DNA from 2 places in the Actinophytocola sp. KF-1 genome. Region 1 is predicted to be linked to the other one. Evidence: riboswitches for the same ligand, from Rfam matches in the RefSeq annotation. Region 1 holds a riboswitch; the other holds the start of a gene.

Region 1 (3,641 bases):
GCGTGCAGCGCCTTCGCCGCCTCGCGCGCGTCGGCGTGGGTGCGCACGTCGTGGCCGACCAGCAGGCGCACCTCGTCCAGGTTCGGTGTGACGAGCGTCGCACGCGGGAAGAGCTCGGTGCGCAGCGCTTCCATCGCGTCGTCCAGCAGCAGCGGGTCGCCGTGCATGGACGCCGCGACCGGGTCCACGACGAACGGGATCGTGCCGTCCCGTCCGATGTGGACCCGGTCACACGCCTTGGCCACCGCCTCGATGATCTCGGCGGTGGCGAGCATGCCGGTCTTCGCGGCCTGCACCCCGATGTCGTCGGCGACCGTCTCGATCTGCGCGGCGACGACGTCGGGCGGGATCACCGAGACACCGCTGACGCCGAGCGAGTTCTGCACGGTGACCGCCGTGATCGCGGTCATGCCGTGGACCCCGCACGCGAAGAGCGTGCGGAGGTCGGCCTGCAGCCCCGCACCACCGCCGGAGTCGGACCCGGCGATGGTGAGGACGCGGGGCGGGGTCTCGTTGGGGGTCATGTCAGGAGTCCACCACAGGCAGGTAGACGTGGCGACCGTGCTCGTGGAAACGGTCGGACATCTCCGCCATGCCCGCGTCGATCGCGGCCATGTCGGTGAGCCCGTGCTCCTCCGCGTACTTGCGGACGTCCTGCGTGATGCGCATGGAGCAGAACTTGGGGCCGCACATGGAGCAGAAGTGTGCCGTCTTCGCCGGTTCCGCGGGAAGGGTCTCGTCGTGGAAGTCCCGTGCCGTGTCCGGGTCGAGCGACAGGTTGAACTGGTCGGTCCACCGGAACTCGAACCGGGCCTTGGACAGCGCGTCGTCCCACTCCTGCGCCCGCGGGTGGCCCTTGGCGAGGTCCGCGGAGTGCGCCGCGATCTTGTACGTGATCACGCCGGTCTTCACGTCGTCGCGGTTGGGCAGGCCCAGGTGCTCCTTGGGCGTGACGTAGCAGAGCATCGCGGTACCGAGCCAGCCGATCTGCGCGGCGCCGATCGCGGACGTGATGTGGTCGTAGGCGGGCGCGATGTCCGTCGCGAGTGGACCGAGCGTGTAGAAGGGCGCCTCGCCGCACAGCTCCTCTTCGAGGCGGACGTTCTCGGCGATCTTGTGCATCGGCACGTGGCCGGGGCCCTCGATCATCACCTGCACGTCGTGCTCGCGGGCGATGTGCGTCAGCTCGCCGAGGGTGCGCAGCTCCGCGAACTGGGCCTCGTCGTTGGCGTCGGCGATGGAGCCGGGCCGCAGGCCGTCGCCGAGCGAGAACGTCACGTCGTAGGCGCGGAGGATCTCGCACAGCTCGACGAAGTTGGTGTACAGGAACGACTCCCGGTGGTGCGCGAGGCACCAGGCGGCCATGATCGACCCGCCGCGCGACACGATGCCGGTGACCCGCTTCGCGGTCAGCGGCACGTAGCGCAGCAACACCCCCGCGTGGACGGTCATGTAGTCGACGCCCTGCTCGCACTGCTCGATCACGGTGTCGCGGTAGACCTCCCACGACAGCTGCGTCGGGTCGCCGCCGACCTTCTCGAGGGCCTGGTAGATCGGCACGGTCCCGATCGGCACCGGCGAGTTGCGGATGATCCACTCACGCGTCTCGTGGATCCGTTTGCCGGTCGACAGGTCCATCACGGTGTCGGCGCCCCACCTGGTCGCCCACACCATCTTGTCCACCTCGTCCTCGATGGACGAGGACACGGCCGAGTTGCCGATGTTCGCGTTGATCTTGACGAGGAACTTCTTGCCGATGATCGCCGGCTCGACCTCGGGGTGGTTGCGGTTCACGGGGATGACCGCGCGCCCGATCGCCACCTCCTCGCGGACGAACTCCGGGTCGACCCCCTCGCGCGCGGCGACGAACCGCATCTCCTTGGTGATGATCCCGGCTTTCGCGTACGCCAGCTGGGAAACCGCGCCGTTCAGCGGTTCCCGCTCGGCGATCCAGTCCGCCCGCAGCGGTGTGAGTCCACTATGGACGTCGATGGTCGCGGCGTCGTCGGTGTACGGCCCCGACGTGTCGTACAGCTCGACGTGCTCGCCGTTGGTCAGGTCCACCCGCCGGAACGGGACGCGCAGGCCGTCGACCTCGCGGTACACCTTGCGCGAGCCGGTGATGGGGCCGGTGGTCACGCTGGGGCGCACGGAACGGTCGTCAAGAGCGGTCATGATGGATCTCCCTACGCCGGCATTACCCGGTCAGGTTCGAGCGGTCGGCAGAACCGGGTCCGTGACTGGACACCATCTGCCCTCTCAGCCCGCCAAGGCGCGAGCTCCCGCGTTGATTGAGTTGTCGTTCTCGCCTCCCGACCATAACCAGCCATTCGGGGCACTGCCAAGGGCGAGATCGGCCGGACGGCGATAGCGTGCACGCGTGCACGCCCACCCGGTGGCAGCCAAACCCTGCGCGACCTGCGGAGACCTGACGGGCCGCGGCTACCCGTCATGCGCTGGTTGCGCCGCGGAGGTCGACCGGCCGTGGCTGACGGCGTGGGCGGAACTGCCGGACGCCGACCCCGAACGGGTGGCTGACGCCCCCACCGGTGACTACCCGTGGGCATGCGTCGACTGGGCACTGCGGCAGCTGCGGTGCGCGGGCTGCGGCGGCGAACTCGCCGCGGGCGCCCCCGACTGCGTCGGCTGCGCGACGGCGGACGCGGCCCGCTGGGAACTCGTCCCGCCGACACCCCTCGAACGCGCGCTGCGGACGGCGGTCGTCGCGTTGCGCGCGCCGGCCTGGCGGCGGCAGGCGGTGGCGTCGACGTGGCGGCTGCTGCTGCCGTTCGTGGTCGCGGGTGCCGTGCCGACCGGGGACGAGGTGCGCGCGGTCAGGACCCAGGTGATCGCGGGCCGGTACGAGGAGCTGGCCGCGCTCGAGACGCTGCCGCTCGAGGTGCCGCCGCTGCCGTGGCGCCGGTCAACGGTCCAACGCGAGCCGTAAGCCGAGCCCGATCAGCACCGCGCCGGACAGTCGTTCGATCGTGCGCTGGTGCCGCCGCAGCCAGCCGAGGACGGTGGTGATCAGCCCGGCGATGATCAGATACCAGACGGTGTCGATCACGACCCAGAGCGCGGCGAGGGCGACCAGCGCCCAGCGTCCGGCGCCGGGCGGGACGAACTGCGGCAGGAACGAGATCGCGAACACGGCGAGCTTCGGGTTGGCGAGGTTGACGAGCAACCCGGCCCGGAAGCCGCCGCCGGCCGGTGCGCCGGATTCGCGGTGCTTGCCGAACAGCGCTCGCGCGCCGAACCAGAGCAGGACGACGACGCCTGCGATCCGGAGGGCCTGGTAGGCCATCTCCGATGCGACCAGCAGGACGGACAGGCCGAGGCCCGCGGCCAGCGCCCAGAACGCGACGCCGGTCTCGAGGCCGGCGACGGTCACGAAGGCGGCGCGTCTGCCGCCTCGGACGGATTGTTTGACGAGCATGGCGGTCCCGACGCCGGGGACGATGGCGAGCAGGAAGGAGGCCAGGAGGAAGGCGAGCAGCCCGGTGACGGTCATGCGGCCATGGTGACGTCGAGGACCGACAACGCCCAAGCGAATTGGCTTGGTTGTCCACAGGTGGGGTGGTTGTCCACAGGTGGGGTTTGTGGCCCGGGGGTTGTCGGTGGGTGCCGGTAGACTGGACAGC
Region 2 (3,641 bases), on a different contig from region 1:
GTCCGGCCGCATCCTGTCCGGCGGCGCCCGGTCGATGGTCAGCGACCAGGAGTTCGAGTGGATCGAGGAGAACGCCACCGGCGAGTTCGACCACCTGCTCATCGGGTCGTCGCTGCCGTGGCTGATGCCGCACGGGATCAGCCACCTCCAGTCGATGAACGAGGTCGCGTGCCGCCGACCGGGGTGGCGCGGACGGGTCGCGGAGAAGCTGCGGCAGGTCGCCGACCTTGAGCACTGGCCGTCGTTCCGCGCGTCGTCCGACCGGCTGGCGCGGCTCATCCAGCGCATCGCCGACACCGAGACGTCCACGGTGTGCGTGCTCTCCGGCGACGTCCACCACGTGTACGCGGCGAAGGTGCGGTTCCCCCGGCCGACGAAGGCCGCGGTGTGGCAGCTCGTGTGCTCGCCCGTGCACAACCGCGCGCCCGCGTTGATGCGGCCGCTGTTCCGGATCGGCTGGTGGCGCCCGGTCGCGGCGGTGCTGAAGTGGTGGATGCTGCGGTCGCCGCACATCGAGCCGCTGCCCGTCGAGTGGGACAAGGTCGCCGGGCCGTACTTCGGCAACGCGATCGCGACCCTGCGCGCGAACGGGCGGGAGGCCGAGATGGTCGTGGAGCTGGCGGAGGGTGGTCGCGAGGCACCGAAGTTGAGGCCGCTGGTCCAGCTGCCGCTGACCCGCGGGAATCCCGGGTAATCGTTTGCATGGATAATCACCGCCATGGCGATGCCGCACGGACCGCAACACGGTGGTTACCCGTACGGGCAGCCCAGCGTCGGGCGCCTGGTCGTCGACTGCTCGCACCCGCCGACGCAGTTCCTGCTGAAGGCGACCGGGCCGAAGATCGAGATCAACGGGACGCCGCAGAACGTCAGATGGGGACCGTCGCCGTTCGACCTGCCCGCAGGCACCTACAACGTCAAGGTCTGCACGCGGTACCTGGGTGAGTTCGGACCCGCGTACCTGCCGGTGCAGGTCGCGCCGGGCCAGGTCACGACGGTGTACTACCGCGCCCCCGCCACCATCGGCATGAAGGGCGCGATCGGCTTCACGCCCCAGAAGACGCGCGGCATCAACAAGATCCTGTGGCTGGAGATCATGATCGTGATCTTCGCCGTCTTCATGATCCTGGCCGCCACCCTGAACTAGACCTCGCGAGTCACGCTCTCGTACACAGCGAGTTGTACGTTTCGTGCAGTCGACACCTGCACGAAACGTACAACTCGGTGTGCGTGCGAGCGAGACTCGCGGTGTCCGGGGGCGTGACTCGCGGGGTCAGGCGTTGCGGATGGTGTCCAGGACGCCGTTGATCTCTTCTGCCAGGGACGTGTCGCTGGCGGTGATGCCGCCTTCCGAGTGGGTGCTGCAGCGGAAGGTCAGCGTGCGCCAGCGGATGTCGATGTCCGGGTGGTGGTTGTCGTTCTCGGCGATCTCCGCCACCCGGTTCACGACCTGGATGGCCTGCGGGAAGCTCGCCAGCTCCACCTCGCGGACCAGCGCGCCCTCCTCCAGGCGCCACTCCTGCAGGTGACCGAGGGCCTTGCCGACTTCTTCTTCGCTGAGCAGCTCGGGCATGTGTCCATGGTGACGCCTCCCACCCGTGAACGCACAGGTAGGCTCGGGTGATCACACGGGAGTCCGGTGTAGCGCCGGGCTGAGAGGAGGGCTCGCAGCCCTCGACCGTTCGAACCTGATCCGGGTAATGCCGGTGCAGGGAGGAGGCATCATGCGGTTACGCACGTTTCTGCTGGTCGGCGCCCTTGCCGTGAGCGGATGTTCGGTGGGCGCGGGCGGTGACGACAGCGGCGGGCGCAAGGTCGTGCTCGTCACCCACGACTCGTTCGCCATGAGCGACGACGTGCTGAAGAAGTTCACCGACGACACCGGCATCACGATCGACGTGCGCAAGCTCGGCGACGCGGGCGCGCTCACCAACCAGCTCGTGCTCACCAAGGGCAGCCCGATCGGGGACGTCGCGTACGGCGTGGACACCACGTTCGCGTCCCGCGCGCTCGACGAGGACGTGTTCGCCGCGTACGCCCCCGACGTCGACGGGCCCGCCGACTACGCGATCGACGACACGCACCGGCTGACCGCCGTCGACATCGGCGACGTCTGCCTCAACATCGACCCGGCCGCGCTCAAGGCCAAGGGCGTGCCGGAGCCGGCGGGCTACGCCGACCTGGTGAAGCCCGAGTACAAGGACATGCTGGTCGTCGAGGACCCGGCGACCTCCTCGCCCGGCCTCGCCTACCTGCTCGGCACCATCGCCAAGCTCGGCGACGGCTGGCAGGACCACTGGCGGGCGCTCAAGGCCAACGGCGTGCAGGTCGTCAGCGGCTGGGAGGAGGCGTACACGCAGGAGTTCTCCGGCTCCTCCGGCAAGGGGCCGCGGCCGATCGTCGTCTCCTACGCGTCGTCGCCGTCCGCCGAGCTGGACGATCAGGGCAACCCGCGCACGAAAGCGGTGCTCGGCACGTGCTTCCGGCAGGTCGAGTACGCGGGCGTGCTGAAGGGCGCCGCGCACGGCGACGACGCGAAGAAGGTGATGGACTTCCTGCTGTCGGAGCAGTTCCAGTCGCAGGTGCCGGAGCAGATGTACGTGTACCCCGCCCGCGCCGGGGTCGCCCTGCCGGAGGCGTGGCAGAAGGCCGCGCCGCTGCCGTCCGACTCCGCCGAGCTGCCGCCCGCCGAGATCCAGCAGAACCGGGAGCGGTGGATCGGCGAGTGGCGCGCGATCGTGCAGGGCTGAGACCTGGCGGGCGGCGCCGCCGCAGCGTCCGCCGCCCGAGCTGACACGCCGTCCGGCCCCGAGCGCGGGCCACGCCGCGCAGGCCGAGAAGACCCGAGCCATCGGAACGAGCCCATGACACGCAGCCGAGGAGCGAAGCGGCGCACCGAGCCGAGCCTGGTGCTCGTCGCGCTGGTGCCGCTGGGGTTCCTCGCCGTCTTCTTCGTGTGGCCGGTCGTCGCGATCCTGCGGCTCGGCCTCGCGGAGGGCGGCGTGCTCGGCACGCTCGCGTCCGCGGAGGTGTGGCGGCTCGTCGGGTTCACCGTCGCGCAGGCGGCGGGGGCGACGGCCGTGGCGGTCGTCGCCGGGCTGCCGGTGGCGTTCCTGCTGGCCAGGACGCGGCTGCCGGGACTCGGGCTCGTCCGGGTGATCATCCTGGTGCCGTTCGTGCTGCCCAGCGTGGTGGTCGGCCTGGCGTTCCGGGCGCTGCTGCCCGACGGCGGGGTGTGGGCGATCGTGCTCGCCAACGCGTCCTTCAACGTGGCGGTTGTCGCGCGGACGGTCGCCGGGCTGTGGACCCACCTCGACCGGCGGGCCGAGGACGCCGCCCGCGCGCTGGGCGCGTCGCGGCTGCGCACGTTCACCGGCGTCACGCTGCCCGCGCTCGCACCGGCGATCGGGTCGGCGGCCGCGGTCGTGTTCCTGTTCTGCGCCACCAGCTTCGGGGTGGTGCTGATCCTCGGCGGCGCGCGGCTGCGGACCCTCGAGACCGAGATCTACCTGCGGACCGTGGAACTGCTCGACCTGTCCGGGGCGGCCGCGCTGTCGCTGCTGCAGCTGGGCGCGGTGGTGGCGGCGCTGTCGATCGGGGCGGTCATGAGGCGGCGCAGGGAGACGGCGTTGCGGCTCCGC

The links. A riboswitch is a leader RNA that binds a small molecule or an ion and turns the genes downstream of it on or off. The one in region 1 is predicted to bind thiamine pyrophosphate.
Region 2: another riboswitch for thiamine pyrophosphate. It lies ahead of ACYQ77_RS02345 (thiamine ABC transporter substrate-binding protein); the one in region 1 lies ahead of thiC (phosphomethylpyrimidine synthase ThiC).

Annotation. Positions count from the first base shown of each region.
Region 1 covers NZ_BAAFVK010000013.1:48,869-52,509, reverse strand. Annotated here, with positions in the region: gene thiD (bifunctional hydroxymethylpyrimidine kinase/phosphomethylpyrimidine kinase) at 1-524, opposite strand, end outside; gene thiC (phosphomethylpyrimidine synthase ThiC) at 526-2,175, opposite strand; TPP riboswitch at 2,167-2,296, opposite strand; gene ACYQ77_RS33765 (hypothetical protein) at 2,381-2,947, shown strand; gene ACYQ77_RS33760 (LysE family translocator) at 2,924-3,511, opposite strand.
Region 2 covers NZ_BAAFVK010000001.1:457,474-461,114, reverse strand. Annotated here, with positions in the region: gene ACYQ77_RS02360 (alkaline phosphatase D family protein) at 1-694, shown strand, start outside; gene ACYQ77_RS02355 (hypothetical protein) at 719-1,147, shown strand; gene ACYQ77_RS02350 (4a-hydroxytetrahydrobiopterin dehydratase) at 1,274-1,573, opposite strand; TPP riboswitch at 1,619-1,733, shown strand; gene ACYQ77_RS02345 (thiamine ABC transporter substrate-binding protein) at 1,725-2,750, shown strand; gene ACYQ77_RS02340 (ABC transporter permease) at 2,865-3,641, shown strand, end outside.